DNA from 3 places in the Luteibacter sp. HAY1-4A genome. Region 2 is predicted to be linked to each of the others. Evidence: predicted binding sites of a transcription regulator. Region 2 holds the regulator's gene; each other region holds the start of a gene.

Region 1 (9,447 bases), on a different contig from region 2:
TGGCGATGATCGTGGTGTGGTTCGCGAAACCGCCCTTCGCCTCCGGCGGCGCCGGAGGCCATTAGCCTCAGGCGGTGAACTGCAGCGTTTCGGTCAGGTCGCCAGGCGCCGGGCCGCCCGCTGCCACCATCGCGTCCTCGCGCACTTTCAAGCCCGGAAGTTTCTCCAGCTTGAACCGGCGCGTGAGGAAACGCGCGATGGAGCCGGTGTCGTACACGGTGTGCTCGACGTGGCCTTTCTTCGCATACGGCGAGATCACCAGCGCCGGGACGCGCGTGCCCGGCCCCCAGCGATCGCCCTTGGGCGGTGCCACGTGGTCCCACCAGCCGCCGTTCTCGTCGAAGGTGACGATGACGAGCATGTCCTTCCAGTGCGGGCTCTTGCGCAGTGCGTGCACCACGTTCGCGATATGGCGATCGCCCGCTTCCACATCCGAGTAACCGGCGTGCATGTTGAGATCGCCCTGCGGCTTGTAGAAGCTGACCGGTGGCAACTTGCCGGCCGCGACGTCGGCGAGGAAGTGGTTGGTGGACGGCGTTTCGCCGGTGCCGCCGTCGCGCAGGTGTCGCTTGCGTGCCTCGGTGCCGGGCGCCAGCGACGCGAAATAGTTGAACGGCTGGTGGTGCGGCTGGAAGTTCGGTGTCTGCGGGAAGCTGCCATCGCTGCCATCCCCTTTGCCGTCCAGCGCCGCCTGGAAGCCGCCGCCGTACCAGGCCCAGTCCACATCCTTCGCGGAGAGCATGTCGCCAATGTGCTTGTGCGACTGCGGCGGCAGCGTGTTCGGGCTGGTCGCGTCGGCGAACAGTGGATTCTTGCGGTCGACATTGAAGCCGGGCGAGTAGGGCGGGCCGATCGTATTCACCGCCCAGAAGTCCGGCGTCAGCGTGCTGTGGTGGGCGAACTTGGGCTTGCCGTCCATCGCGCTCTTCGGCGAATCCTCGGCCATCTTCAGGCGATGGTCGGTGGGATCGCCGCTTTCGGTCACCGCGATGTTGAACTGGGCCGGGCTCTTGTCCGCGTTCGGATAGAACGGCGGTTGCGCGGCCACGAGGTACTGGTGGTTGAAGCACGAACCGCCGAAGGCACCCATGAAGAAGTTGTCGCATAGCGTGAACTGCTCGGCCAGGCGCCACAGCCGCAGGTGCACCGGCGCGCTGGCGTAGTAGCCCATGGTGAGCGCGCCGTTGTCGCCCCATGCGACGAAGCCGTCGTTCTTGCCGCCGTTGATCTGCAGTTGATTGTTGTAGAACGCGTGCACGAGGTCGCGCGTGACGAGGCCGTGCGGCAACGGCGTGGTGCCGTCGCCGGTATGCAGCGCCCACGGTGCGTTCGGCAGGCCGACGATGTCCTTCTCCAGGATCTTGTACGCCTTGTGATCGACCACCTGCTCGTGCGGCACCATGCCGCCCCAGATCGGCGGCAGTGTGTCGAGCACCTTGCCGTCGCGGTCGCGCTGGAGGTAGCGCTCCTTCGGAACGGCGCTCAGGGGCTCCTGCAATCCGGGGAACTCGCCGAAGAGGTTGTTGAAGCTGCGGTTTTCCGCGTAGATAACGACGACGTGCTGGATGTGCTTCTCGAGCAGTGCATCCATGGCCTTGCCGCCCGGCGCGGCAGAAGCCGCGGTCGTGCCGCTCGCAGCGGCATCGGGAAGCCCGCCGAGCGCAAGCAGCGCGCCCGTGGTGGCCATGCCCCCGAGCAACCGGCGCCGGCCGGTGTCGAGGGTGTCGTCGTCGTGCTTGTTCGTCATGTCGTGGATCCGATGGGGAATGTGCGGCCGCCCATCGTCATGGAACGATCTGTACGACCTGTGACAGTGGCGAGACACCTCGCTCGTCGAACGCCTCCACGGCCACGACGTAACGAACGCCCTTGTTGAGGCTACGCAGGGTAAACGAAGTGGGCTGGTCCGCAAAACGCTGGTAGGTCGAATGCAGGCGGTCGGCGGTGAGGCCCCAGCGCAGGTTGTAGCCCACCGCGCCGGGCACGGCATCCCACGAGATCGTCGCCTCCCGTTCGTCCGTTCCCCGCTTTGCCAGCACACCCTGCGGCGCCGGTGGCGGCGTGCCGTCCGCGTTGCCGAACACGCGCAGGTCGGAGATCGCAAGATGCTTCGCGCCCACGTGCTTGTGTACATAGCGAATGAAGCGCAGTTTCAGCGCCTGCTCCAGTTCGATGTACGCGTTGGGGCGGTCGCGCGTTTCCTTCGACAGGTCGGCGAGAGTGGTCCAGCGCTCGCCATCTCGCGAACCCTGCAATACGAACCGGGTAACGATGTCGGGTGCGTCGCCGTAGCGATCCGACTCGTAATCGGCGTAATTCACCTGCACGGCGCGCACGGTGGGCGTGCCGCCGAGGTCTAGCGTGAGCGTCTGTCCGGCCTCGTTCGTCGCGGCCACCCAGTACGAGCGCGGGTCTTCGTCGGTCAGCGTGGACGCCGGATGTCCGGATATCGACGAGGAAGCCGTCACCGCCTTGCGGTACGAAAGCAGCATCCACCCGGTGAAGGTGTCTTCGCCCGCGCGCAGCTTGTGGTCCGGCACGCGCTGCGGAAAATCGCCGAAGCGCGTATCGACCCACATCTGGCCGTCGTCGTGCCACCCCGCGGGGAACAGGTCGATGCGGCGCTCGAAGGTCCAGTTCACACCGAGCCATGCGGTGCCCGTGTTCCAGGCGTTGCCGTAGGCGTCCTCGAAGGTCGAGCCGTGGCCCGCCCCCGTGACGAACCCGCCGGGCTTGTACCCGACCGGGCTGTACGGCGCGTATTCGAATGGCCCGAGCGGCGTCTTCCCGACATAGACGCCCGTGGCGTACACGTTGTATTCGGTGCCCGGCCCGCCGTACTGGAAGTAGTAGCGGCCGCCGTGCTCATTCATCCACGACCCCTCGATATAGGAAGGCTTGTCGCCCATCGTGTGATCGGGCCCGAAGCGCTCCCAGCCATGGTTCGCAGGGTCGAGGTGCAGGAAAGCCCGCGGCTTTGTCGCAAAAGCAACGCGCTTTCCTTCCCCTTCGTTCGATGAAAGCTTCAGGTCGAGTTCCGCGCCGTAGAGCGGGTATTTGTACGAAGAGCCCCAGTACAGGTAGACCTTGCCGTCCTTGTCCTGGAACAGGCCGGGATCCCACGGTCCCGGCGGCAGGGCCTCGGCGTTTTCCACCGTGCCGGCTTCGTCGTACTGCGCCGCGCCCGGTACGGGCGGCAGAAGTCGCGTCCAGAACTGCCACCGTCCGCTGGCGGGGTCCGTGCTGTACATCAACGGACGGGGCGCGAAGGCGGACTGCATGAGGAACAGCTTCCCATCCGCCACCAGCGTCGCCGGTGCCACCAGCCCGGTGAACGGCCAGTGGTCGGGCTTCACGAATTCCCAGTGCACCAGGTCCCTCGACATCCAGTACCCGTCCGCCAGCGTCTGGAACATGTAGTACGCGTTGCCGAAGCGCACCACGGCCGGGTCGGCGCCCGTGCGATACGACACGCCTTGGTTCATCTGCTCGAAGTTGTAGCGGTAGTCGATGTCGATGGGGTTGGCGTAGGTGCGCTGGGCGGCATCGGCAGCGAGGGGCACCAATGCGCAAGCGGCGACAGCGACAAGGCAGGGGAAGCGCATGGTCGTTCCTGTTCAGGAAATCGCGGCATCCTGCCAGCGTAACCGCCGTTACGCCGTGCGATGGTTCCTCAACCGCGCGCCCGGCGATCCTGGTGCAAGCAGGACTTGATTGCACCATTATGGTGCTTTGGCACATGCCCGCTTCACCCGTTCTATGATGCTCCGGCTTGGCCCAGGCCGCCCCGTCGCACGTGAAGGCGCTGGCATAGCGATTGCTAACCGCATCCTGCCCCATACCCATTCGAGGTTTGTATGTCCGCCGCTTCCAAAGTGCTGAACCTGATCCAGGACGAGGAAATCGAGTTCGTCGACCTGCGCTTCGCCGATATCCTCGGCAAGCACCACCACGTCACGTTCCCCGCTCACGCCATCGACGAGGGTACGTTCGAAGACGGCAAGATGTTCGACGGCTCGTCGATCGCGGGTTGGAAGGGCATCAACGAATCCGACATGGTGCTCATGCCGGACCCGGAAACCGCGCACCTCGACCCGTTCAGCGCGCACAAGCAGCTGATCCTCCATTGCGACGTGCTCGAGCCGAGCACCATGCAGGCCTATGGCCGCGATCCGCGCTCCATCGCGAAGCGCGCCGAGGCCTACCTGAAGTCCACCGGCATCGCCGACACCGCCTTCTTCGGTCCTGAGCCCGAGTTCTTCATTTTCGACTCGGTGCGCTGGCAGAACGACATGGGCCGTGTGTTCTACGAGATCGGCTCCGAAGAAGCGGCCTGGTCGTCGCGCTACAAGTACGACGGCACCAACACCGGCCATCGCCCGGGCGTGAAGGGCGGCTATTTCCCGGTCAGCCCGGTCGACAGCCTGGGCGACCTGCGTGCCGACATGTGCAAGGTGCTGGAATCGCTGGGCCAGGTGGTGGAGGTGCACCACCATGAAGTTGCCAACGCCGGCCAGTGCGAGATCGGCACCCGCTTCAACACGCTGGTGAAGAAGGCCGACGAACTGATGACGATGAAGTACGTCATCAAGAACGTCGCCCACCAGGCCGGCAAGACGGTGACCTTCATGCCGAAGCCGATCGTCGGCGACAACGGCTCGGGCATGCACGTGCACCAGTCGCTGTCGAAGAACGGCGAGAACCTGTTCGCCGGCGACCTGTACGGCGGCCTCTCGCAGACGGCGCTGTGGTACATCGGCGGCATCTTCAAGCACGCCAAGGCCATCAACGCGTTCGCGAACTCCACCACCAACAGCTACAAGCGCCTGGTGCCGGGCTTCGAGGCACCGGTGATGCTTGCATACTCGGCGCGCAACCGTTCGGCGTCCTGCCGCATCCCGTACGTGTCCAGCCCGAAGGGCCGCCGCATCGAAATCCGCTTCCCGGACCCGATGCAGTCGGGCTACCTCACCTTCACGGTGCTGATGATGGCGGGCCTCGACGGCATCCTGAACAAGATCGACCCGGGCGCACCGGCCGACAAGGATCTCTACGACTTGCCGCCGGAAGAAGAGAAGAACATCCCGCAGGTGTGCGCCAGCCTCGACGAGGCCCTGGTAGCCCTCGACAAGGATCGCGAGTTCCTCAAGGCCGGCGGCGTGTTCACCGACGACTTCATCGACGGCTACATCGCGCTGAAGATGCAGGAAGTGACGCGCTACCGCGCAAGCACCCACCCGCTCGAGTTCCAGATGTACTACGCCATCTGACGCACGGTCATTCGGGGTGAAGGAAAAGGGGCGCTTCGGCGCCCCTTTTCTTTGGCTGGTCCCGTCGTCTTCACACATTCTTTTAAAGACATGGGCGAGCCTGCCGATGAACTGATTGCGGCATTGAGCGGATTCTCAGGCGCGCTATAGTCATTCATATCGCAAGCCGGTGCCGCCGGCTCGCTTGAGAGGGGTTTCACCGTGAAGAAGACCATCATCGGCGCGCTCGCGCTGATAGCTCCCGTGTTTGCCGCGACTGCCGGGACATCGCCCAACGATTACGACTGGCGCACAAACTGGCCCACCCATTACGTATTCGCCGATGGCACGGACATCGGCCTGTCGTTGAAGTACCAGTACGACCTCGACCGCTTCTCGCACGACGAGGGTACGTACGAAGACGCGCAGACGAACCGCCGCAAGGAGTTCGGCTTCTTCGTTCGCAAGAAGGGCGTGTACGACGGCACCGTCGTGTTCGACTTCCAGACGAAGACCTGGCTGGACGTGTTCTTCCGTATGCAAAGCAAGGCCTTGTTCGGTAACGACGTGGGCGCGTTCCGCGTCGGCTTCATGAAGACGCCGGTCGGCTTCGAAGGCAATACGAGCACGGGCAGCACGTCGTTCATGGAAACCTCGCTGCCGATGCAGGCGATCTACGCGGGTCGCCGCCTCGGCTTCGATTGGGCGCTGGCGCGCAAGGCTTACCTGGTACAACTCGGTTACTACAAGGGTGGCAACCTCCAGGGCGACCTCGACGGCCGCATGGTGGCCGCTCGCGCCGCATGGACACCCATGAACAGCCCCGGCGACGTGCTCCACCTCGGCGGTTCGTATTCGCGCGAAACGCCGGAAGGCAGCACCGACGGCCGCGGGCGCTACATGCCGCCCAGCGTGCGCCTGCGCGCGCTGCCGGAAGCGGGCCTGGCCGGGCGGCGGCTGATCGACTCCGGCGTGCTCAGCGTGGCCGAACACGTCGAACGTCGGGGGCTCGAAGGCTTATGGATCCGCGGACCCTGGTCGATGCAAGGCGAATACCTTTCCGCAAGCGTGAAGCTGAAGGACAAGCCGGCATACGACGCCCACGGCTGGTACGCATTCGGCAGCTGGGTCGTCACGGGCGAGTCACGCGCGTATAACGCCGGCAACGTGGGCGACGTGGTGCCGAAGGGGCCGTGGGGCGCACTGGAATTCGTGCTTCGCTACAGCACGCTGGATCTCGACGACGGCCCGACGTTGGGAGGCACCGAGCATGACTGGACGCTCGGTGCCAATTGGTACCTCACCAAGTTCGTGAAACTGCAAGCCAACTACGTGCGCGCCACCAGCGACCGTCGCGATCTTCGCATCGATCCGCATATCTTCCAGGTACGCGCGCAGATCATGTTGTGACGGCGCGGGCCCGTTTCAGAGCTCATCGCGGTGGGGCGGTACCGGCGTGGGTACCGCGACCGGCTCGACGATGGGAGGGGACGGCTCGCCCGGAATACTTTCCAGCGGATTGCCGAAGGTGCCGTCGCAAGCGAAGACACGCGAACCGGTCTCGGGCAACTGCCCGGTGGCAAGATAGCGCGCGGCCGTGAGTTCGATGCACGGCGAGCGCGTGAAATTGAACAGGCCGTGCTCGGTCGAGTTGCGCACGAGCAGCATCCGGGCATTCGCGAACTGGTCGAGGATGTTCGTGGCGCCGGAGAGCGGTGTTGAGGTGTCGCGCTCCGACTGCAGCATGAGGAAGGGCGCCGTGCGGTCGACGTTCGCGGGCACGAACGGACGCGCCGTCGGCGGACCCCAGCGACGGCAGACGATCTCCTCGAACACTTCGCGCCCCGTCATGCTGAGGTAGCGACGGGAATCCTCGCGTGCAGCCTCGCGGACGGCATCGTCGGTGCGAGTCCACGGCACGTCGTTGCAGGGAACGACGATTCGGACGGAGTCGCCGGCCGCGCCCATCTGGAACCTGGGCTCGGTGCGACGCGGCTCATACATCAGGGCCACCAACTGGTTCGCCAGGTGTCGCAGCCTGGCGTCCAGGCGGGCATCCGCCGCAAGCGGCGCCTGCAGCAGCCGCGACATGGCCTCCAGGGTCGCGGGCTGGTGGAGTTCCCAGAGGATTGCGACATGCAGCGTGGCGGCCATTTCCTCCGGCGACTCGATCACTCCCGGTCGCAGTTCGCGCAGGCGCCATGGCAGGTCGTTGACGGCTTCGGCGACGATGTCGGGATCATTGCCGAAGCCGTACCGCTCGGGATCGAGAAGAACGGGTGCGAGCGCTCTTTGCACGAGCGCCTCGTGTCGGGCGGCAACGGCGCGGCGGAGCGCAGCTGCGTAGTCGCGCGTGACGTCGAAGGCCGAGTCCCAGAGCATCCGGCCGGTATGCTCGGGATAGACGGACGCGTACCACGCGCCAACGAGTGCGCCCTGGGAAATGCCGTAGATATGGATACGCTGGTCGCCGAGCGCACGGCGCAGCATGTCCATGTCGTGCACGTGCTGCTCGGTATTGATGTAGCGCGCATGTGACGGAGCGCTGCAAGCATCGACCACGGCCTGGGCATCCGCCAGCATCCGGGCCCAGTTGGCGTCGCCCAGGTCGCTGGGCAGGAACGTGTATGAAGGCGGCATGCCGGTCACGCACTGCAGTTCGCCGCTGCCGACGAGGCCGCGTGGAATGACGGCGACAAGGTCGAACCGTTCCGCCAGGCGCCGTTTGAACTGCACGTCGGACGAGCCTGTCCATGTCTTTGCGATCGATTGCAACAGTTTTCCGGGATGCGCACCCGGCCCGCCGCGATGCAGGAAGATCGATCCCTCCCGCAAGGCCGGAGCGGCGGCGCTTACGCGAATGACGCCGATCTCGAGCAGGTTGCCGTCCGGCGCTTCGTGATCCAGCGGCGCGGCCATGGTGCCGCATTGCAGTCGCTGACCGAGTTCGGCCGATGGCGGGCCGGTCCATGCTTCCGGGCAGGGTCCCCAGGCGATGACGGGTTCGCCGGCGGTGGTGTTGCCGACAGCGGCATGCGCGGTGCTGACGATGGAAATGGCGAAAAGGCCGGCGATGCCGGCGGCAAGGCGATGTAAGTTCATGGAGTGCTTCCTTGCAGCCCGCGAACGCGGAGCATGCATTGTCCCTTCTGCGACGAGGGGCACGATGCTAGGTAACGCTTGCCTCCCGTCCTATCGGCGCCATACGCCGGAGCGTGCGGCCAAGGCCCATCCGCGCCGTCAGCTGTTGCGGAGGACGAACTTCGCGGCGTCGCCGGTTACGGACGATCCTGATATCCATACCAGGAACTCGCCGGGCTCGGCTTCGAACGTCCTGCCGTCCCGATGTGTGAAGGCGAGGTCTGCACGCGTAATTTCGAATGCCACCTCTTCCGATGCGCCGGGGGCGAGAAAGATTTTCCGGAAACCCTTTAGTTCGCGCACGGGACGCACGCGGCTGGCCACGCGGTCGTGGAGGTACAGCTGCATCACTTCCTCGCCCGCAACCTCGCCGGTGTTCGTTACCGTCGCGGAAACCACGATCGTCTCGTCCCATCCCATGCTTGCCGGTGCCTGCGGCGCGGAGTAATCGAAGTTCGTGTAGCTGAGGCCGTGTCCGAAGGGGTACAAGGCTTCGAAGGTGACTTCGCGGTAGCGCGCCTTGAAAGCAGGCGGCTGGTCGGCCAGTTCTGGTCGTCCGGTCCGTGGATGGTTGTAGAAGTAAGGCTGCTGCCCCGCGTCCTGCGGAAAGCTGACCGGCAGGCGCCCGGATGGGTTGTAGTCACCGAAGAGTACGTCGGCGATGGCGGGACCGGTCTGGCTGCCCAGGAACCACGTGACGAGGATGGCGGCAGCCTCGCGCACGGCACCCGTCAGCGCAAGCGCGCGCCCGTTCTTCAGCAACACGACGATGGGCTTGCCGGTGGCGGCCACTGCTTCCGCCAGTGCCTGCTGCGCGGCCGGCACGACGATCTGCGTGCGCGACTGCGCTTCGCCGGAGTAGTTCTGCGGTTCGCCAATGGCGAGCAGCACCACATCGGCACGCCGCGCGGCGGCCACGGCCGCTTCGATGCCGCCTTCGACGGGAGACTCCACGCCGGAGCCGGCCACGACCTCGAGTGCCGAGGCATCCGCCAGTGCATCGCGCAAGCCGCGTTCGATGCTCACGTGCCGGGACGCATCGCCGAACAGTGTCCAG
Region 2 (9,447 bases):
TGCCGTCCGACGCCGCGGCGTAGCCGGTGGCGAAAAGGCGGCGCAACTGGTGCACGTTCAGGTCGCTGGAATCGATGACCTTTTCCGCGATGGACACCAGGGGGCGCAGCAGCTTCCGCTCTTGCGCGATGGAATCGGCCAGCGACAGCTTCTCCGCCGCCAGCGGGTGGCGCCGGCGCGTCTCCGAGTAGCGCTTGATGAGCACGTCGTCGCGGCTGTCGAGGAAGATCAGGTGCACGTGCACCCCGGCCGTGGACAGCTCGGACAACACGTGCGGCATGCGGGCCAGGTCGATGCGGCGGTTGCGCACGTCCACGCCCACGGCGATGCGCCGGCGCGGGCCGTGTTCGCCCTGGCTCACCGCGGCGACCAGTTGCGGGATGAGCTCCGCGGGCATGTTGTCCACGCAGTAGAACTCGAGGTCTTCCAGGGCGCGCAGGGCCACGGTCTTGCCGCCACCGGACATGCCGGTGAGCACGACGAGGTGGATGGCGTCGGGTTCGACGATGGGGCTCATGACTTCGTCGATCACGGGGATGTCACCATGGGGAGAAGCGGCGCATCTGGTGCGCCTGGCGGTCGATGAAGGTCTGCGCGGGGTCGATGCCCTTGCTCTTCAGCACGTGGTTGCGCACGGCGGCCTCGACCAGCACCGCGAGGTTGCGGCCTGGCGCCACGGGAATGGTGATCTTGGGTACGTCGACATCGAGCACGTTGCGCCGGCTGACGTCGCCGGTGAGCCGGGTCATGGCGTCGCCTTCCTCGCCGATCTGCAGCGGCTTCAGGTGCACCACGAGGCGCAGGTATTTCGACGGCTTCACGGCCGTGTGACCGAACATCTCGCGAATGTTGAGCACCCCCAGGCCACGCACTTCCAGCAGGTCCTGGAGGAGTTCCGGGCAGGCGCCGTCGATGACGTCAGGCGCGATCAGGGTGAATTCGGTGGCGTCGTCGGCCACGAGCCGGTGGCCTCGGCTGATCAGTTCGAGGGCAAGCTCGCTCTTGCCGGAGCCGGGCTCGCCGGTGATCAGCACCCCGATGGAAAACACCTCGAGGAACACCCCGTGCAGGGTGACCCGCGGCGCCAGGGTGCGGGCCAGGTGGTATTGCAGGTAGGTGAGGAGCTCGTGCCCGCGCTTGGTGCTTTGCCACAGCGGCGTGTCCGTTTCCTCGGCCACCTCGCGGAGGTCGGACGGAATGGACTGGTCCTTCGTGACGATCAGCGCCGCCGGCTGGTAGGCGGCGATCTTGTGGATGGCCTCCCAGCGCTGGCGCGAATCGAGGCCGTCGAGGAAATTCAGCTCCTCCGTACCGATGATCTGCACCTTGTTGGGGTAGATCACGTTGAGGTAGCCGACCAGCGAGGGGCGCCGGCTCTGCTTCGCATTGGGCTCGAGCACGCGCGATTCGCCGCGCATGCCGGCGGCCCAGCGCAAGGCCATGCGCTCGTGTACCCCGTCGAAGAGTTGTCTGGCGGTCAGCCGCTCCACGCTCTTGGTCCCTTGGGAAGAAAAGGCCGGCGCGTGGGGCGCGCCGGCCTGGGTCCTATTGTGCCATCAAGGGCGGCCGGGCTGCCGGGTCAGCCGGCGATGCGGGACTCCCGGCCCTCGCTGTTGTGGTGGTCCTTGAGCTTTTCCTTATGCTTCCGGAGCTGGTCGGCCAGCTTGGCGATCATGGCGTCGATCGCGGTGTACATGGTGTCGTTCTTGTTGTCGTCTTCCAGCCGCGCGATGCCGTCCGCATGCAGCCGGGTGCCCGAGCAGTGCAGGGTGCCACCCGCCTTGTGCTCGGCCTTGTCGACGGAAAGGACGACGTCGAGGGCCGTGATGTTGTCGAAAAGGCGTTCGAAGCGGCCGATCTGTTGTTCAACACGCTCGCGCAGGGCGGGGGTGATCTGGATGTGCTGGCCGCTGATCTGGATTTGCATGACGCCTCCTTCTTGCTGAGGGTGCCGCCGTGAGGCGGCGAGATCGGAGCGACGGAGCGTCGCTCCTTTAGCTTGAACCGATTGGACCGTGCGCCTCCGATGGGGTTCCTTCGCGCCGTCAGTTGGCGCGGACGCGTTCGCTGGAGCTGGGAATGCGCATCGCTTCGCGGTACTTGGCCACGGTACGTCGTGCCACCTGAATACCGCGTCGATGCAGTTCTTCCGCCAGCGCCTGGTCGGAAAGGGGCCGGCGCGCGTCTTCCGACGTGATGAGTTTGCGAATCATGGCCTGGATGGCCGTGGCGGACGCCGTGCCGCCGTCTTCCGTGGCCACGCCGCTCGAGAAGAAATGCTTCAGTTCGAAGGTGCCGCGGGGCGTATGCATGTACTTGCGCGTGGTCACGCGCGAAATGGTGGATTCGTGCATGCCGACTTCCTCCGCCACTTCACGCAGAACCAACGGATGCATGGCCTCTGGGCCGTAGTCGAGGAAGGCGCTTTGCCGCCGCACGATGACGTCGGCGACTTTTTGCAGGGTTTCCGCTCGTGACTGCAGGCTCTTCAGCAGCCAGCGGGCCTCCTGCAACTGGCCTTTCATCCAGGTGGCGTCTTCGCCGCGCGCGCGGGCGATGAGGTTGCAGTAGTGCTGGTTCAGGCCCAGCCGCGGCTGGGCGTCGGGATTGAGGCTGACCTGCCAGCGGCCGTTCTCGCGGCGAGCGTAGACGTCGGGCGCCACGTATTCAACGGGTGTGGCGTCGAGCGCCGCACCGGGGCGCGGATCGAGGCTGCGAATGAGCGCGGCGGCTGCGGCCACGTGCTCTTCCGCCGCCTTGAGCCGGCGCGCGATCTTGGCAACGTCGTTCCGCGCCAGCAGTTCGAGTTCCTCGTTCACTATGCGGATGGCGAGTTCGCGATGCGGCGTGTCGAGCGAGAACTGCGAAAGCTGGCAGAACAGGCAGTCGCGAAGATCGAGGCTGGCGACGCCCGTGGGATCGAAGCGCTGCACACGCTGGCGCACCGCGTCGATCTCGTCGGGGGTGGCCGCCATGCCGGCTGGCAGCGCGGCTTCCACCGCGGCCACACCGTCGCGGAGGTAACCGTCTTCGTCCAGTGCATGGATGATCGCGGTGGCGATCGCGTGCTCGCGCGGCGAGAACTGGGAAAGGTTGAGTTGCCACTCCAGGTGTTGCTGGAGGTTTTCCGGCGCCGCGTTCTGCGGCTCGAAACCGTCCTCGTCCGTGCCGCCCGCGCGGGAGGCGCTGCCGCCGTACTCGCTCGGGTCGCCCTGGAAACGGTCGTCCTCCCACTCGGGAGCCAGTTCCTCCGACGGTGTCGCGGTGGATTCGTCGTCTTCCTTCGAGGACTTGGCGGGCAATTCCTCGCGGGACGGGAATTCCGCGGCTTCGAAACCGTCCTCGTCGGCGGCGTCGGCATCGGACTCCGATTCGGCATCTTCGGCGAACTCCAGCAACGGGTTGCTTTCCGCGATCTGGCGGAGTTCGGCCTCAAGCTCCAGCTGCGACAATTGCAGCAGGCGGATGGCCTGTTGCAGTTGCGGCGTCAGCGTGAGCTGCTGATGGAGGCGAAACTGGAGTGCGGGTTTCATGCCTTCGACGCTTGGGGTTTACGATCCATCCTAACCCCTGGAAGTGGTCCAGGCCAGCGGTCCACCGCCCCGGCCGCGCGTCATATCCTGAATTCACGGCCCAGGTACACCTCGCGCACCTTTTCGTCCGCCAGGATGTGCTGGGGCGTGCCCCGCGAAAGTACCTCGCCGTCGTTCAGGATGTAGGCGCGGTCGCAGATGCCCAGGGTTTCGCGCACGTTGTGGTCGGTGATCAGCACGCCGATGCCGCGCTCCTTCAGGTGCCTGACGATGCGCTGGATCTCGCCGACCGAAATCGGATCGACACCGGCGAAGGGCTCGTCGAGCAGCATGTAGCGCGGGCGGGCGGCCAGGGCACGGGCGATCTCGACGCGGCGCCGTTCGCCACCCGAAAGGCTGATGCCCTTCTGTTCGGCGATGTGCGCGATTTTGAGTTCGTCCAGCAGGCTTTCCAGCTCGTCCTCGCGCTGCTTCTGGGTCATGTTGTCGCGCAGTTCGAGCACGGCCAGGATGTTGTCGGCCACGCTGAGCCGGCGGAACACGGACGCTTCCTGCGGCAGGTAGCCGATGCCGAGCTTCGCACGCGAATGCATGGGCAGGCCGGTGATGTCCTGCTGGTCGAGCTTGATCGACCCCGCGTCGGCCTGGATCAGGCCCACCACCATGTAGAAACAGGTGGTCTTGCCGGCGCCATTAGGGCCGAGCAGCCCGACCACCTCGCCTTCGCGGATGGAAAAGGCGAAATCGCGGACTACCTGGCGCGCGCGGAAGCGCTTCTGCAGGCCTTGGGCTGAGAGCATCGGATCAGGGCTTCTTGGTGTCGGTGGCCGGCTTCGCGTCGTCCGCCGGCTTCGCCGGAGCGGTGGCGGGCGAGCCGGGCGGCTTGTTCTTCGGCTGGAAGGTCATGTGCACGGGGGCGCCGCCGCTGCTCTCGCCCGTCATCGTGCTGTCCTTGGTGTTGTACGTGAGCTTGTCGCCCTGGGCGCTGCCCTTGGCCGGCTGGTTCACGAGGGCATTGCCGGTGAGGACGGCGAAGTCCTGGTCGATCTTGTAATCGATGTTGCTCGCCCGGCCGTCCATGGGCTGGTCCTGGTCGTCGAGCTGGTGGATGGTGGCGGGAGCGCCGTCCACGACGACGCGGGTGAGCTGGTTGTCTTTATCCAGGTAGCCGGTGGCCTTGCTGCCGGTGATCTTCAGCGTGCCCTGGGTGAGCACGACGTTCGTGGTCCAGATGACCTTGCCCGGCTGGCCGTTCTGCGGCGCCTGCGTGCCGTCGAACGACTTCGAGGTGACATCCGCGGGCTGGTTGCGGTCGGACTGTTTCGCAGAGACGGTCGCGCTCGCCAGGAGCGCCATGCCGAGCGCCGCGATGACGGCCTTAGCGCTTGCGCGGCTGGTAGACAGTGTGGACTGCATCGAGGAGCTCCAGGTGCTTGGTGTCGAGATTGGCGCGCATGCCAACGCCTTGCATTGTAGATGTTCCCTGCACGATCCGGGCCGCTTCCGCGGTTTCCAGGCGGTTCTCCTTGGGCCAGGCGGTGACTTCCGATGTATCGATGCTGGCCGGCGGGTTGGTCTGGAAAGCCACGCGGTCCATGTGGACCTTGCCCTGCAGCTTGAGCAGGCTGCCGTCCTTGTTCACCCACCCGTACTGGGAATGGCCCGTCCACGGCGGCACGTTCGTCTCCTTGGTGGAGGGCAGCACGAAATCGGGCGCGTTGATGTACAGCGATTCGTCGCCTTCCCGCCGTTCCAGGTGCGGGGCCACCAGCTTGAAAGCCGGCTTGCCTTCCTCGTTGTACGAGTCGAGGTCGAAGTTGGTCAGCACGTAGCCGGAGCGCGGCGGGCCGACGAAGTCCTGCACCTTCTTCTCGGGCGCCGTCCAGTAATAGAGAAGCACGCTGACGCCGAGGACGGCCGCCAGGATGGCGGTCACGCCGCCCGCGCCGCGATCCTTGAAGAGGTTGAACACGCTCACAGCCAGCGATCCCTTTCGGCTTCCGCCTTGCCCTGCGCGGCGAGGATCATGTCCGCCACCTCGCGCGCGGCGCCGTAGCCGCCGATGAGGCGCGTGCGCCAATGGGCGCGTTCCGCCACCCAGGGATGGGCATTCGCCGTGGCGACGGCCAGGCCGGCAATGCCCATGGCCGGCAGGTCGGGCAGGTCGTCGCCCACGAACGCGGCTTGCTCCGGCGCGAGCCCGAGCGCATCGAGCAGGCCGGTGAGGCAGGCGCGCTTGTCCTTCTGGCCCTGGTAGACGTGGGCGATGCCGAGTTCCTCGGCGCGCAGCGCCACGGGATGGCTGATGCGTGCCGTGATGATCCCGACCGTGACCCCGTTTCGCTGCAAAGCCTTGAGGCCGAGCCCGTCGTGCACGTGGAAGACCTTGGTTTCGCGGCCGTCCTCGCCGTACCACAGGCGGCCGTCGGTCAACGTGCCGTCCACGTCGAAGATGACGAGGCGCACGCGGGCCGCGCGCTCTGCGACGTCGGCGGGAATCTCGGTGTAGTGGGTGTAGGCCATGGGTTCGTTATATGGGGACGGATCGGCGCCGGGGGAGGGCGCCGGGGTGCGGCCGTTCAGACGACGCGGGCCCGCAGCAGGTCGTGGATGTTCAGCGCGCCGACGACGCAGCCATTCGCGTCCACGACAAGGAGGGCGTTGATCTGGTGCTTCTCCATGAGCTGGGCGGCCTCGACCGCGAGCTTGTCGGAGCCGATGGTCTTGGGGCCACGCGTCATGAGCTGCGCCACCGAGGCGCTGCGGAGGTCGACGCCGTCGTCGTCCAGCGCGCGGCGCAGGTCGCCGTCGGTGAACACGCCGAGGAGGCGGTTCTCGCCGTCGACGACCGCGGTCATGCCCAGGCGCTTGCGCGACATCTCCACCAGCGCCTCGCTGAGGGTGGCGTCCAGGCGGACGCGGGGCACATCGTCGCCCGCGTGCATGACATCGGAAATGTGCAGGAGCAGCCGGCGGCCCAGGCTGCCGGCCGGATGGGAGCGGGCGAAGTCGTCCGACGTGAAGCCGCGCGCTTCCAGCAGCGCCACGGCCAGGGCATCGCCCATGACCAGGGCGGCGGTGGTGCTGGCGGTGGGCGCCAGCCCGTGCGGGCAGGCCTCGCAGGCGACGTTGGCGTCGAGGTTCAGATCGGCCTGGGTGGCCAGCGACGACGCCGGGTTGCCCGTGATCGAGATGAGGGCGATACCCTGGCGCTTGATGGCCGGCAGGATGTAGAGCAGCTCGTCCGTTTCGCCCGAATACGAGATGCCGAGCACGATGTCGTCCGGCTGGATCATGCCGAGGTCGCCATGGCTGGCCTCGCCCGGATGCACGAAGAACGACGGGGTGCCGGTGGACGCGAGCGTGGCGGCCACCTTGCGGCCGATGTGGCCCGACTTACCCATGCCGGAGACCACGACGCGGCCCTTGCAGTCGAGGATCATCTGGCAGGCCGCGACGAACGCCGCGTCGATCTTCGCCTCGAGCGCCCGGATGCCGGCCGCTTCGGTCTTGATGACGTTGCGCGCGCTGCGGATGACAGCGTCGGCATCCACGTGGCGATTGGCGGCGGGCGGTGCGGTGCGGGCGTTCATGCGACCTCTGTTCCGGGTGGGGCAGTCCCTTGGTGACCCGGGATGTCCATTTCTGCGACACCGGATTTCCATTACCATTACATATTCTCATTAATCGTTGCTGCCTTGTACGGGCGGTTCAGGCTCCGTTTCGGAACCCGGCCCCGCGAGGCGATCCCCCTCAACCGGAGAATCCATGGACGCTGCGCGCATCCAGGCACTGATCGAAGCCGGCCTGCCGGGCGCCCGGGTGGACGTCCAGGGCGACGACGGCGTTCATTTCGAAGCCGAGGTCGTCTCGGAACAGTTCGCCGGCAAGCTGCCCCTGGCCCGCCATCGGCTCGTGTACGCCACCCTCGGCGACCTCATGGGCGGTGCCATCCATGCCCTCGGCCTCAAGACCCTCACTCCCGAAGAAGCCGCCGGCCGCCGCTGATACGCGCGCCGCTGCCTCCTTCGCCGACATTCCTTCCAAGGCTCCCCCCTCCATGGCCAAGATCCTGATCAGCGGCGGCCAGCCGCTCCACGGCGAGGTCGGCATTTCCGGCGCCAAGAACGCCGTGCTGCCCATCCTCGCCTCCTGCCTCCTTGCCGACGAACCGGTCAGCATCGGCAACGTGCCGCATTTGCACGACGTCACCACCTTCATCGAGCTGCTTGGCCGCATGGGTGTGCGCGTCGTGCTCGACGACCGCATGAAAATGCATATCGACCCCCGTCCCGAGAATTCGTGCGTGGCGCCGTACGACCTCGTGCGCACCATGCGCGCCTCGATCCTCGTGCTCGGCCCGCTCGTGGCGCGCTACGGCAAGGCCGAAGTGTCGCTGCCCGGCGGCTGCGCCATCGGTTCGCGTCCGGTCGACCAGCACATCCGCGGCCTGCAGGCGCTCGGCGCCGAGGTAAGCGTCGAGAACGGCTACATCAAGGCACGGTCCGGCCGCCTGAAGGGCGCGCGCATCGTCATGGACATGGTGACCGTCACCGGTACCGAAAACATCCTCATGGCGGCCACGCTCGCCGAGGGCACCACCGTCATCGAGAACGCGGCGCAGGAACCCGAGGTGGTCGACCTCGCGCATTGCCTCATCGCCATGGGTGCGAAGATCGACGGCATCGGTACCTCCACGCTCATCGTGCAAGGCGTGGATCGCCTGCATGGTGCGCATTACGAGGTCCTTCCGGATCGCATCGAAACGGGCACGTTCCTGGTCGGTGCCGCGATGACCGGCGGCAAGGTGCGCGCACGCGGCGCTCGCGCCGACACCATGGACGCGGTGCTGCAGAAGCTCGAGGAAGCCGGTGCGCACATCAACACCGGCAAGGACTGGATCGAACTCGACATGCAGGGCCGCAGGCCGAAGGCCGTGAACCTCACGACCGCGCCGTACCCGGCGTTCCCCACCGACATGCAGGCGCAGTTCACCGCGCTCAACTGCGTGGCCGAGGGCGTGGGCGTGATCACCGAGACGGTGTTCGAGAACCGCTTCATGCACGCGCTCGAACTCCAGCGGCTGGGCGCGGACATTCGCCTGGAAGGCAACACGGCGATCATCACCGGTGTGCCGAAGATGAGCGGCGCGCCGATCATGGCCACCGACCTGCGCGCCTCGGCGTGCCTCGTGCTGGCCGGCCTCGTTGCCGAGGGCGATACCACGGTGGACCGCGTGTATCACATCGATCGCGGCTACGAGAACATCGAGGAAAAGCTGGGCGTGCTGGGTGCGCGCATCCGGCGCCTGCCGGGCTGAGCCCGCTCGCACGATCCACAAAAACAAGGCCCGCTTTCGCGGGCCTTGTTTTTGTGGGAGCCGCTTCAGCGGCGATGGGGGCTCGCGGCAATCGCCGCTGAAGCGGCTCCCACAAGTGCTAGCGGCCTTGGAACTTCACCAGTTCCATCGTCAGGTCACCGCCGTCCTTCTGGGCCAGCTTCACCGGCACCGGATACTTCGACGGCACGTACCATGCGTTGAATCCGCGGTCGGCGTCGGTGCGATCGACGCGCACCGCGTCGAACGAACCGGCCGGGACGGTGACCTTCTCGGTCGCGGATACCTTGAACTTCTGGTTCTCCACTTCCTGTTTCACCGCCACCGGCAACGCCACCTCCTTCTGGCCGGAGCGCAGCGCGACGCCGAGGGCGAGGGGCAGGGTATTGCGTTCGACCATGCCCGGCACGGCGGGGTAGCTGAAGCTCTTCTTGTTGTCCTGTACCTGGACGGTGTTGCCCTGCACGGAGAGGTCGCGGGTTTTCGACTTGATCGCCGCATCGAGCTGGTAGTGATAGCTCACCGCCTGCGGGACCTGGCCGGCCCAGGTGAAACGGGATGTTTCAGAGACGTTGG
Region 3 (9,447 bases), on a different contig from region 2:
TGGCAAAGCATTACGCAGAGGAAATAGGGCGTATGTAGATCGCTTCTGATCGTCGTGTAGCTGCGATTCTGCGGGTGAACGCCTGCGTTCAACCAATGGCGGCGCCTACGCGATTTCCAGTTCGTACTGTCAAAAATGCATCAGCTTCCGGTCGATCACCTCTTACGGCAAATCACATAGCCGCGGACACGCAGCGCCGTCGCGTTTTTCGGCGTGTTCGCCAAGAGAGAAGGGAAGAAATCGACATGGCGTTTCACATCAATACCAACATGGCGTCGTTCAACGCGCAGCGGTCCCTTGGGCTAACCCAGGGCCGGCTCGCCACGAGCTATCAGAGGTTGGGTTCCGGTATGCGGATCAACAGCGCGAAGGACGATGCGGCGGGGCTGGCGATATCGACGCGTTTTACCACGCAGATCAATGGACTTGCGCAGGGCCGGCGCAACGCGAGCAATGGGATATCGCTGGCGCAGACCAGCGAAGGCGCCCTGGACGAAATGACCGACAACCTCCAGCGCATCCGTCAACTGGCGTTGCAGTCGCTCAATGGCTCTAATTCCGCCAACGACCGCCGGGCGCTGAACGAGGAAGTGAAGGAGCGGTTGGCCGAGATCACGCGTATCGCGACGCAGACGAACTTCAACGGTATGAAGGTGCTTGACGGCAGCGGCGCCAGGCTCTCTTTCCAGGTGGGTGCCAACGTCGGCGACACCATCGAGATGCATATCGATCAGGGAATGCGCGCCGACCAGGTAGGTTACGTGGCAAGTGGCGTGGTCGACCTTTCGTCGGTCCTCGGTGCCGGCAAGCAAATGCAGTCGCAGGCCTCGCCTGGGGGCTGGGCCGCCGACAACGGCAAGGGACTCGGTACGAAGCCCTACTTCGGCGTCGACGTGGACTGGTCGGGCTATTCGGGGAGCAAGGCGCAGGACGCCAGGAACTTCCTTCAAGTGCAGTTGGGGGACGGTTTCAAGGTGACCCTCAAGGGCGAGGACCTCCAGATCGAAAAGATCGACGACCGGCGGCTCGAACTCAAGGAGGGCGACCTCAGCTTCACCAATGCCGACGGTGAGCAAGTGAAGGTGGTCGGCTCGTTTCGCAGCGTGCAGCAGGTAGCCGATGTATTGAACGCGGGGTCCAAGGCGGGGCTGTCCGCATATGTGGCCGAGGACGGCACGCTCCACTTCAATGCCCGCTCGGCCCTCACGGTGTCGGGCGCCGAGGCGACGAAGCTGGGTTTCGCCGCGAACTACGATCTGGATATGTCCGCTTCGCTCGCCGAAGGTTCGGTGCTCACGAGGGACGATGCACAGACGCTGATCGCGCGCATCGACTCGACGCTGGACACAGTCAGCGCCACGCGGTCGAAGCTTGGCGCCGTGCAGAACCGACTCGAATCGACCATCCGCAACCTCGACAATATTCGCGGGAACCTGACGGAATCGCGTACGGCGATCCGGGAAGCCGACATGGCCGAGGAGAGCGCGGAGAAGACCATGGCGATGATCCTCCAGCAGTCGGGCATGTCCGTGCTGGCGCAGGCCAACGCATCGCAGCAGTTGGTTCTCAAACTTCTCGAGTGAGCCGAATTTTTCGCTGGGCCGCGACGCGCGAAAGGGAGCCGAAAGGCTCCCTTTTCTCGTCCGCGGCGCCTTCCCAGGGAAATGTGAAATTGGGCCTAAACCCCGTCCGGATGCGGCCGATAACTTTCCCGACAGAGCCACGGGCACCGCGCCTACAGGCCCTGATCAAGAAAGTTGTTGACAGGAAGAAAAAGTCCTCAAGTTTCTCCCCGGCGTGCCGTAAACCTCTCCGAGGCGGAAGGCTTCCCTAACGGAACCCCGCCGGACAACGCCGCACAACCTCCGGCAATTCGGTTCCGCTTACAAAGGATCAAATCCCATGGCTCTGACCATCAACACCAACATCATGTCGCTGAATGCTCAGCGTAACCTGAGCACCTCGCAGACGAAGCTGTCGTCGGCGATCGAGCGTCTGTCGTCGGGTAACCGCATCAACAGCGCGAAGGACGACGCCGCCGGCCTCGCCATTTCGACCCGCTTCACCACCCAGATCAACGGCCTGACCCAGGCTGTCCGCAACGCCAACGACGGTATCTCGCTCTCGCAGACCACCGAGTCGGCGCTGGACGAAGTCACGAACAACCTGCAGCGCATCCGCGAACTGGCCGTGCAGTCGACCAACGCGTCGAACTCCTCCAGCGACCGCGCCGCTCTGGACGCCGAAGTGCAGCAGCGTCTGTCGGAAGTGACCCGTATCGCCACGCAGACCAACTTCAACGGCATGAAGGTCCTCGACGGTTCGTCGAAGAACCTCAGCTTCCAGGTTGGCGCCAACGTCGGTGAAGTCATCACCGTCGGCCTCGACAAGGGCGTGAAGGCCAACCAGATCGGCCAGCTGGCGACGGACTCGGTCGACCTGAGCGGCAAGCTCGGTACGACCACCACCGAAGCCGTGGCCACCGACTGGACGGCCGCCAATGCCTCCGCCAAGGGCGTGGTCACGTACGGCAGCAAGAGCGTCGACTGGGGCACCTACACGGGCGCCACCCAGGCGGATGCGGTCTCCTTCCTGAAGGCGCAGCTGGGCAGCGATTTCACGGTTGCCAACAACGCCACGACGGCCACGTCGATCGACGTGACTGATAACTCGGCCGGCAAGACGCTTGCCGCCGGCGACCTCAAGATCTCGGTGGGTGGCGGTACCTCGTTCGACATCACGGGCAACTTCAAGACGGCCCAGGACGTCGCGGATGCCGTGAACTCGCATTCCAGCGAAGGCATCTCCGCCTACGTCGGTACCGATGGCAAGCTGAACATCGCCTCGGCCAAGACGATCGCCGTGTCCGGTACCGAAGCGACCGCCCTCGGCTTTGCCGCCACCGACGCCGTGAGCGCCACGGACACCCTGGCCACGTCGAGCGTCGCCACGGTCGACGGTGCCAACGACACGATCAACCGCGTCGACGCCGCCCTGCAGTCGATCTCCGACCTCCGTTCGGACCTCGGCGCCGTGCAGAACCGCTTCGAGTCCACGATCTCCAACCTGCAGAACATCTCGCAGAACCTGACGGCCTCGCGTTCGGCCATCACGGATGCGGATTTCGCCCAGGAAACGGCCAACATGTCCTCGGCCCAGATCCTGCAGCAGGCCGGCGTCTCGGTCCTCGCCCAGGCGAACCAGAGCCAGCAGATCGTCCAGAAGCTGCTCCAGTAACAGATGTAACCGCCGGACCCGGGTACCCCGGGTCTTGGCAGGGTAATTGCTTAGTTGTCACGGCTGGCGTTCGCAAGGGCGCCAGCCGTCGACAAATTGGCGCCCGGGGCAGTGAGGCGTCTTCAAGGAGAGCTTCATGGCCACGAATCCCGTCAACCTCGGTTCCAGTTCCATCGACGTCGCATCGATCGTCAGCAACCTTGTCGCGAACAAGCGCAAGGCGCCCGACGCGAAGGCCGCGGCCGATACACAGGCGAACGCCACCCAGATTTCGGCGGTGGGTAATTTCACGTCGTCGCTGACCAGTCTGCAGAGCGCGATCAAGGCTCTCACCGACGGCACGGCGTTCACGACGACGAAGGTCTCCGTGGGCGATTCGTCGATGCTCTCGGCCGCCGCGGACAGCACCGCACAGCCCAACACCTACAACATCGTCGTCAACCAATTGGCAACCTCGCAGAAGACGACCTCCCTCGCCTTCACCGATAGCAAGGCCGCGCTCGGCACCGGCAACCTCACGATCTCCATCGGCGACAAGTCGATGAGCGTGGACATCGCCTCCGGCGCAAATTCGCTGGAAAACATCCGCGACATCATCAACAAGTCCAAGGACAATCCCGGCGTCACCGCCAGCATCGTCACCGGCACCGACGGCGCGCACCTGGTGCTCACGTCCTCGGTCACCGGCAAGGACAACGCTTTCAAGGTCGTCACCAGCGGCGGCGATGGCAAGCTCTCCCAGCTGAATTTCGATCCGGCCACGGATACGCCGACGACCAAGGCGCAGGACGCCTTGTTCACGATCGACAAGCTTCCCGCCAGCAGTCCGACCAATGTCGTCACGAAGGCGATCGACGGCGTGACCCTGACGCTTTCCAAGGTCAGCACCCAAAACCCCGACCTCAGCTTCAATCCCACGACCGTCACCATCACCAACGACACCAGCGCCGTCTCCACCGCGCTCGGCTCTCTGGTGACCTCTTACAACGCCTTCATCTCGACCTATAAGCAGCTGACCAAGTACGACGCCACCAACCAGCAGGTAGGCGCACTCATCGGCGACGCCACGGTCAACTCGATCAAGAACCAGGTTTCGACCCTGCTAGGGTCGCAGTTCACCGGCAACACCAGCGGCCCGACCTCGCTGAGCGACCTCGGTGTCTCCTTCCAGGTCGATGGCACGCTCAAGCTGGACACCACCAAGCTCAGCAAGGTGCTGGCCGACAACCCCCGGGAAACGCAGAACCTTCTCAGCGGGGACAGCGGCATCGCGCCGAAGCTGGACAAGCTGATCACCAGCTGGACGTCCAGCACGGGCATTCTCACCCAGCGCACGAACAATCTGAATCAGAAGACGAAGGACCTGCAGGACCAGGCCGCCGATTTCGACAAGCAGATGCAGGACTACACCGACCGCCTGACCAAGCAGTACACGGCGCTCGACGCGATGATGACCAAGCTCGCCGGCACCAGCAGCTACCTCCAGCAGCAGTTCGACGCGCTGACGGCCAACAAGTAACGGCAGTTCCAGGAAAGAAGACACTCATGGCACTCGGATATTCCCAGGGCGCAGGCGCCTACCAGCAGGTCCGCACGGGGGGTGGCGTCGAAACAGCCGATCCGCACGGGCTGATCACCATGCTCATGGACGGCGCGCTGGAGCGCATGCGTTTCGCGCGCGGCTGCATCGCGACGGGCAACGTGGCAGGGAAGGGCGAGGCCATTTCGAAGGCCATCGAGATCGTCGGCGCCCTGCAGGCGGCGCTGAACCACGAGGTGGGCACGCCACTCGTCGCCCAGCTCGAGGGACTGTACGACTACATGAATCGCCGTCTCCTCCACGCCAACCTGCACAGCGACAGCGAGGCACTGGACGAGGTGAGCCGGTTGCTCGGCCAGATCCGCGACAGCTGGGTGGCCATTCCCGTCGAGGCCCGGCAGGTCGCCGGAGCCGGGGCATGACCGAGACCTGGTGCGACCTTGGCCGGGTGCTCGACCTGACCGAGTCCATGCACGCGGCCGCCAGCGAAGGCCGCTGGGACGACCTCACCGCCCTGGAAGCCGAACGCGAGCCGATCCTGCGCCGCGGCACGATGCGTCCGGCACCGGAAACGCTGGAATCGCTGAAGTCCATCATGCTGCTCGATGGCCTCATCAAGGATCTCGTGTCCGTAGCCCGGGACGAAGCGGGCGTGGCATGGGACGCGTCACGACGCGTGCGCCGCGCCGTGGCCGCGTATAGTTCGTTCTGAGCGGTAAACCTTCTTCAGGGGCAGGGCGCATGGGTGACGAAGCCTGGCAGGCATTCTCCGAACGCGTAACCTGGGACGCGGCCTTCCACACCACGTGCGAGGCGGCCCCTCGGCCGGACGCGGCAGCCCTGGCGCTCATCAACGATCGCAACGCCAGCGTCCTGGTGGCCGTGTCGGCGCTCATGGAGCGACGGGCCGACACCGCCGAGGACGACAACGCGCTCTCGCACGAAGTGGCGCGTCTCGACGCCAAGCTCAACGTATTGATGGAGATCGTGAATCGGCTGCTCCTTCCGCAGTCGGCCCTGCCGGCGCGCGTCTCCATGCGGTTCAACGCAGCGGGCGCGGTGCTGCCCTGGGCGGGCCTGCCACCCGTGGGGCAGCCCGTCATGCTGCGCCTCCACTTCGACGCCTGCCGGGCACTCCCGCTGGAACTGCCGGGTGTACGCCTTGCCGGCCCCAGCGACGGCAAGGGGTTCATCGGCTTCGAAGGGCTTTCCGAAGCCGTTCGCGACGGTATCGAGCGCCTCGTCTTCCGCCAGCACCGGCGCCAGGTGGCCGAGGCCCGGGCCCAGTCGCGCCCCTCCGAGGGTGCCTCCGAGGCGATGTGACCTTTTACGTCACGTGACGTAAGAACGTCGCGTGGCGTGCCGCGTCACATTGGTGACGCGAACGTCACGAACGGGCGAAGCCCACGCCCTGCCAGAGGGCAGCGACCCCTCCACCCCACTTGCCGTACACGTGCGAACGCCGCGCCACCACGTCAATTTCCGTTGGCGTGCGTCGGAATTCCGGCGTTGGCACGCTCCTTGATTGATACCTTGCAACGAAGCCGACGGGATTCCATCGCGGACCCGCTCGAGCCCTTCGATCCAACGCCCTATAAGCGAGGTATTTCCGTTGAAGTCTTCCCAGTTTCTCGTCGTCGAATCCGATGCCGCACGCGCCGAAAGCGTGGTCTCCGCGCTCGCTTTCCTGGGCTACCGCCCGGTGCTCGCCAACCGCATGCAGGCTGGCGAAGTGACCGAGGGCTGGCGCGGCGTGTATGTCGGCACGGCCGAAGACGAGAACGAGTTGGAAGGCCACCTGGCCGCGGTGGGTCGCAACGGCCGGAGCCTCCCGATGCTGGTCGCCGCGGATTCGCCACTGGCCACCGCGCTCATCGCCGACGACACCCGCAGCAACAACGTCGAACTGATCGACATGCCCCTGCGCTACGAGCGCCTTTCCGAAGCCCTGCGCGCCTTGCAGTCGCGTATGGAGCCGGTGCTGTCCAGCCGCCGCTTCGTCGGCCAGTCCGGTCCGATGCAGCGTGTGAACGCGCTGATCCGCCAGGTGGCGCCGTTCGATTCCAGCGTGCTGGTGCTCGGCGAGTCGGGCAGCGGCAAGGAACTCGTGGCCCGCACCATTCACGACTGTTCGCCGCGCCGCGACAAGCCGTTCGTCGCCATCAACTGCGGCGCCATTCCCGCCGAACTGCTCGAAAGCGAACTCTTCGGCCACGAGAAGGGCGCGTTCACCGGCGCCATCAGCACCCGCAAGGGCCGCTTCGAGATGGCCGAGGGCGGCACGCTGTTCCTCGACGAAATCGGCGACATGAGCCTGCCCATGCAGGTGAAGCTGCTCCGCGTGCTCCAGGAGCGCGTCTTCGAGCGCGTCGGTGGGAACCGCCCGCAGCGCTGCGACGTGCGCATCATCGCCGCCACGCATCGCGACCTCGAAGGTGCCATCGAGCGCGGCAGCTTCCGTGAAGACCTGTTCTACCGCCTCAGCGTGTTCCCGCTGGAGATGCCGCCGCTGCGCCAGCGCCTGGAAGACCTGCCGGCACTCATTTCCGAGTTCAACCAGCGTCTCGTGCAGCGCGGGCTGTCGCCGGTCCGTTTCTCGCCGAGCGCCATGGGCGCCCTGTGCCGTCACGGCTGGCCCGGCAACGTTCGCGAACTGTCCAACCTGGTCGAGCGCATGGCCATCCTCATGCCGCACAGCGAAGTCCGTGCCGCCGACCTTCCGGAGAAGTACCGCGGCGTGCTGCCGGTGGAAGAAGTATCCGGTGCCGCGCTCATCGCCATGATGGAAGCCGAGCCGGAAGTGACGGAATCGTTCGGCTACGCCTCCGAAGGCGACCCGTCCGTGCTGCCGCAGGGTGGCCTGGACCTCAAGGATCACCTGGCCGGTATCGAGATCGGCCTGATCCGCCAGGCGCTGAACTCGGCCAACGGCGTGGTTGCCCACGCGGCCAAGCTGCTTCGCGTCCAGCGCACCACGCTGGTGGAAAAGCTTCGCAAGTACGGCCTGTCCGAGACCGTGCAGGCCGGCTGACCGCGGCCGCTCGTTGGCACAGGACGTGCATCGGGTGTCGCAAACCCGATAACGCGTTGGAAAACCGTCATGACCACGATCGACGTCAACAGCCTCCTGCTCCAGATGCGCCGCATCAGCGCGCAGACCGAGATGCCCGCGCTGCGTGGCGTCGGCGAGGCAGCTCCGGCGGCGAAGGGCGCGTTCGGCGACCTGCTGAAGCAGTCCATCGAAGGCGTGGCCGAAACGCAGGCCAAGGCGGCGAAGATGGCTTCGGCCTTCGAACGCGGCGACCCGGGCATCGATCTCGCCCAGGTCATGATCCAGGGGCAGAAGGCCGATCTCTCGTTCCGCGCCATGACCGAAGTGCGCAACAAGATGGTCGATGCCTACAAAGAAATCATGAACATGTCGATCTGATCGACATGCGCGCAATGACAGGATTCGAGTGAACCATGGCAGATAACGGCGTCGCCACTACGGATAACGCAGCGTCGCGCATGCAGTCGCTGAAGTCGCTGGCGCAGACGCCCGCGATGCGTCAGCTTTTCATGCTGGCGGGCATCGCCGCGGCCGTCGCCATCGGCATCGCCGCGGTGATGTGGTCGCGCGCGCCGAACTACGGGCTGCTCTACGGTGGCCTGGAACAGAAGGACGCCGCCGCCGTCACCCAGGCGCTGCAGGCCAGCAACACCCCCTACACCCTCAGTGCCGATGGCAGCTCGATCTTCGTGCCCGCCGCCGACGTGGCCGGTGTCCGCCTGAAGCTCGCCGGCCAGGGTCTCCCGCAGGGCAGCGCCGCGAACGCCATCGCGCCATCGGATTCCCCCTTCGGCATGAGCGACATGGCCGAGCGCAGCCGCTACCAGTCGATGCTGGAGAGCGATCTTTCGAACACCATCGCGGGGCTGCAGTCCGTGCGCGCGGCGCGCGTGCATCTCGCTTTGCCCAAGCCTTCCGCCTTCATTCGCGACAACAAGCCCGCCAGCGCCTCGGTGGTCGTCACGCTGTATCCCGGCCGTCAACTCGACCAGGGCCAGGTGGCCGCCATCGTCCACCTCATCGCGGCCAGCGTGCCCGGTCTCGACACGCGCCAGGTATCGGTCATCGACCAGGGCGGCAGCCTGCTCACGGTCAGCGATCCCGACAGCGCCCAGGCCATCGGCGATAGCCGCCTGCGTCTTTCCAACCGCATCGAGGCCACTTACACGCAGCGCGTGGAAGACCTCCTCACACCGCTGGTCGGCGCGGGCAAGGTCAGGGCGCAGGTGTTCGCCGATCTCGACTTCTCGCAGACCGAGAAGGCCAGCGAAACCTTCAATCACGACAATCCGGCCCTGCGCAGCGAGCAGACCAGCAGCGATACGCGCACCGACCCGGCGACGAACGGCGGTGTGCCGGGCGCGCTCAGCAACCAGCCGCCCAATACCGGTGCGAATGCCACGGCGGCCAATCCCGCCGCTGGCGGCAAGCCGGGCGCGCAGGCAAGCACGCAGACCGCGCAGCAGACGCCCACGCAACAGACGCAGAGCGCCACCCGCAACTACGAGCTCGACCGCACCGTCAGCCATGTGACGGATCCTGCCGGCAAGGTGGCGCGCCTGTCCGTCGCGGTCGTGGTCGACAACAAGCAGGTGCCCGACAAAGACGGCAAGATGAA

Evidence for each region. The regulator sigma-54, encoded in region 2, starts transcription at its own class of promoters, with help from an activator protein. The targets are predictions, from matches to a motif close to TGGCACGNGCNTTGC.
Region 1: a site for sigma-54 is predicted at 3,807-3,821, ahead of glnA (type I glutamate--ammonia ligase). Genes of this name have one in related genera too.
Region 3: a site for sigma-54 is predicted at 3,273-3,287, ahead of fliD (flagellar filament capping protein FliD). Genes of this name have one in related genera too.

Annotation. Positions count from the first base shown of each region.
Region 1 covers NZ_JBNDHZ010000049.1:14,527-23,973, reverse strand. The annotation lists gene ACPYOD_RS15430 (DHA2 family efflux MFS transporter permease subunit) at 1-65, shown strand, start outside; gene acpA (acid phosphatase) at 68-1,747, opposite strand; gene ACPYOD_RS15420 (family 43 glycosylhydrolase) at 1,785-3,605, opposite strand; gene glnA (type I glutamate--ammonia ligase) at 3,858-5,270, shown strand; gene ACPYOD_RS15410 (OprO/OprP family phosphate-selective porin) at 5,472-6,659, shown strand; gene ACPYOD_RS15405 (alpha/beta fold hydrolase) at 6,675-8,351, opposite strand; gene ACPYOD_RS15400 (glycoside hydrolase family 3 N-terminal domain-containing protein) at 8,490-9,447, opposite strand, start outside.
Region 2 covers NZ_JBNDHZ010000036.1:20,284-29,730, reverse strand. The annotation lists gene rapZ (RNase adapter RapZ) at 1-517, opposite strand, end outside; gene hprK (HPr(Ser) kinase/phosphatase) at 540-1,490, opposite strand; gene hpf (ribosome hibernation-promoting factor, HPF/YfiA family) at 1,580-1,927, opposite strand; gene ACPYOD_RS13155 (RNA polymerase factor sigma-54) at 2,046-3,533, opposite strand; gene lptB (LPS export ABC transporter ATP-binding protein) at 3,614-4,333, opposite strand; gene lptA (lipopolysaccharide transport periplasmic protein LptA) at 4,338-4,949, opposite strand; gene lptC (LPS export ABC transporter periplasmic protein LptC) at 4,912-5,511, opposite strand; gene ACPYOD_RS13135 (KdsC family phosphatase) at 5,508-6,056, opposite strand; gene ACPYOD_RS13130 (KpsF/GutQ family sugar-phosphate isomerase) at 6,113-7,126, opposite strand; gene ACPYOD_RS13125 (BolA family protein) at 7,302-7,541, shown strand; gene murA (UDP-N-acetylglucosamine 1-carboxyvinyltransferase) at 7,594-8,853, shown strand; gene ACPYOD_RS13115 (DUF3108 domain-containing protein) at 8,972-9,447, opposite strand, start outside.
Region 3 covers NZ_JBNDHZ010000010.1:51,828-61,274, reverse strand. The annotation lists gene ACPYOD_RS05035 (flagellin N-terminal helical domain-containing protein) at 246-1,583, shown strand; gene ACPYOD_RS05030 (flagellin N-terminal helical domain-containing protein) at 1,903-3,237, shown strand; gene fliD (flagellar filament capping protein FliD) at 3,374-4,756, shown strand; gene fliS (flagellar export chaperone FliS) at 4,783-5,199, shown strand; gene ACPYOD_RS05015 (flagellar protein FliT) at 5,196-5,489, shown strand; gene ACPYOD_RS05010 (PilZ domain-containing protein) at 5,519-6,100, shown strand; gene ACPYOD_RS05005 (sigma-54 dependent transcriptional regulator) at 6,390-7,808, shown strand; gene fliE (flagellar hook-basal body complex protein FliE) at 7,878-8,207, shown strand; gene fliF (flagellar basal-body MS-ring/collar protein FliF) at 8,243-9,447, shown strand, end outside.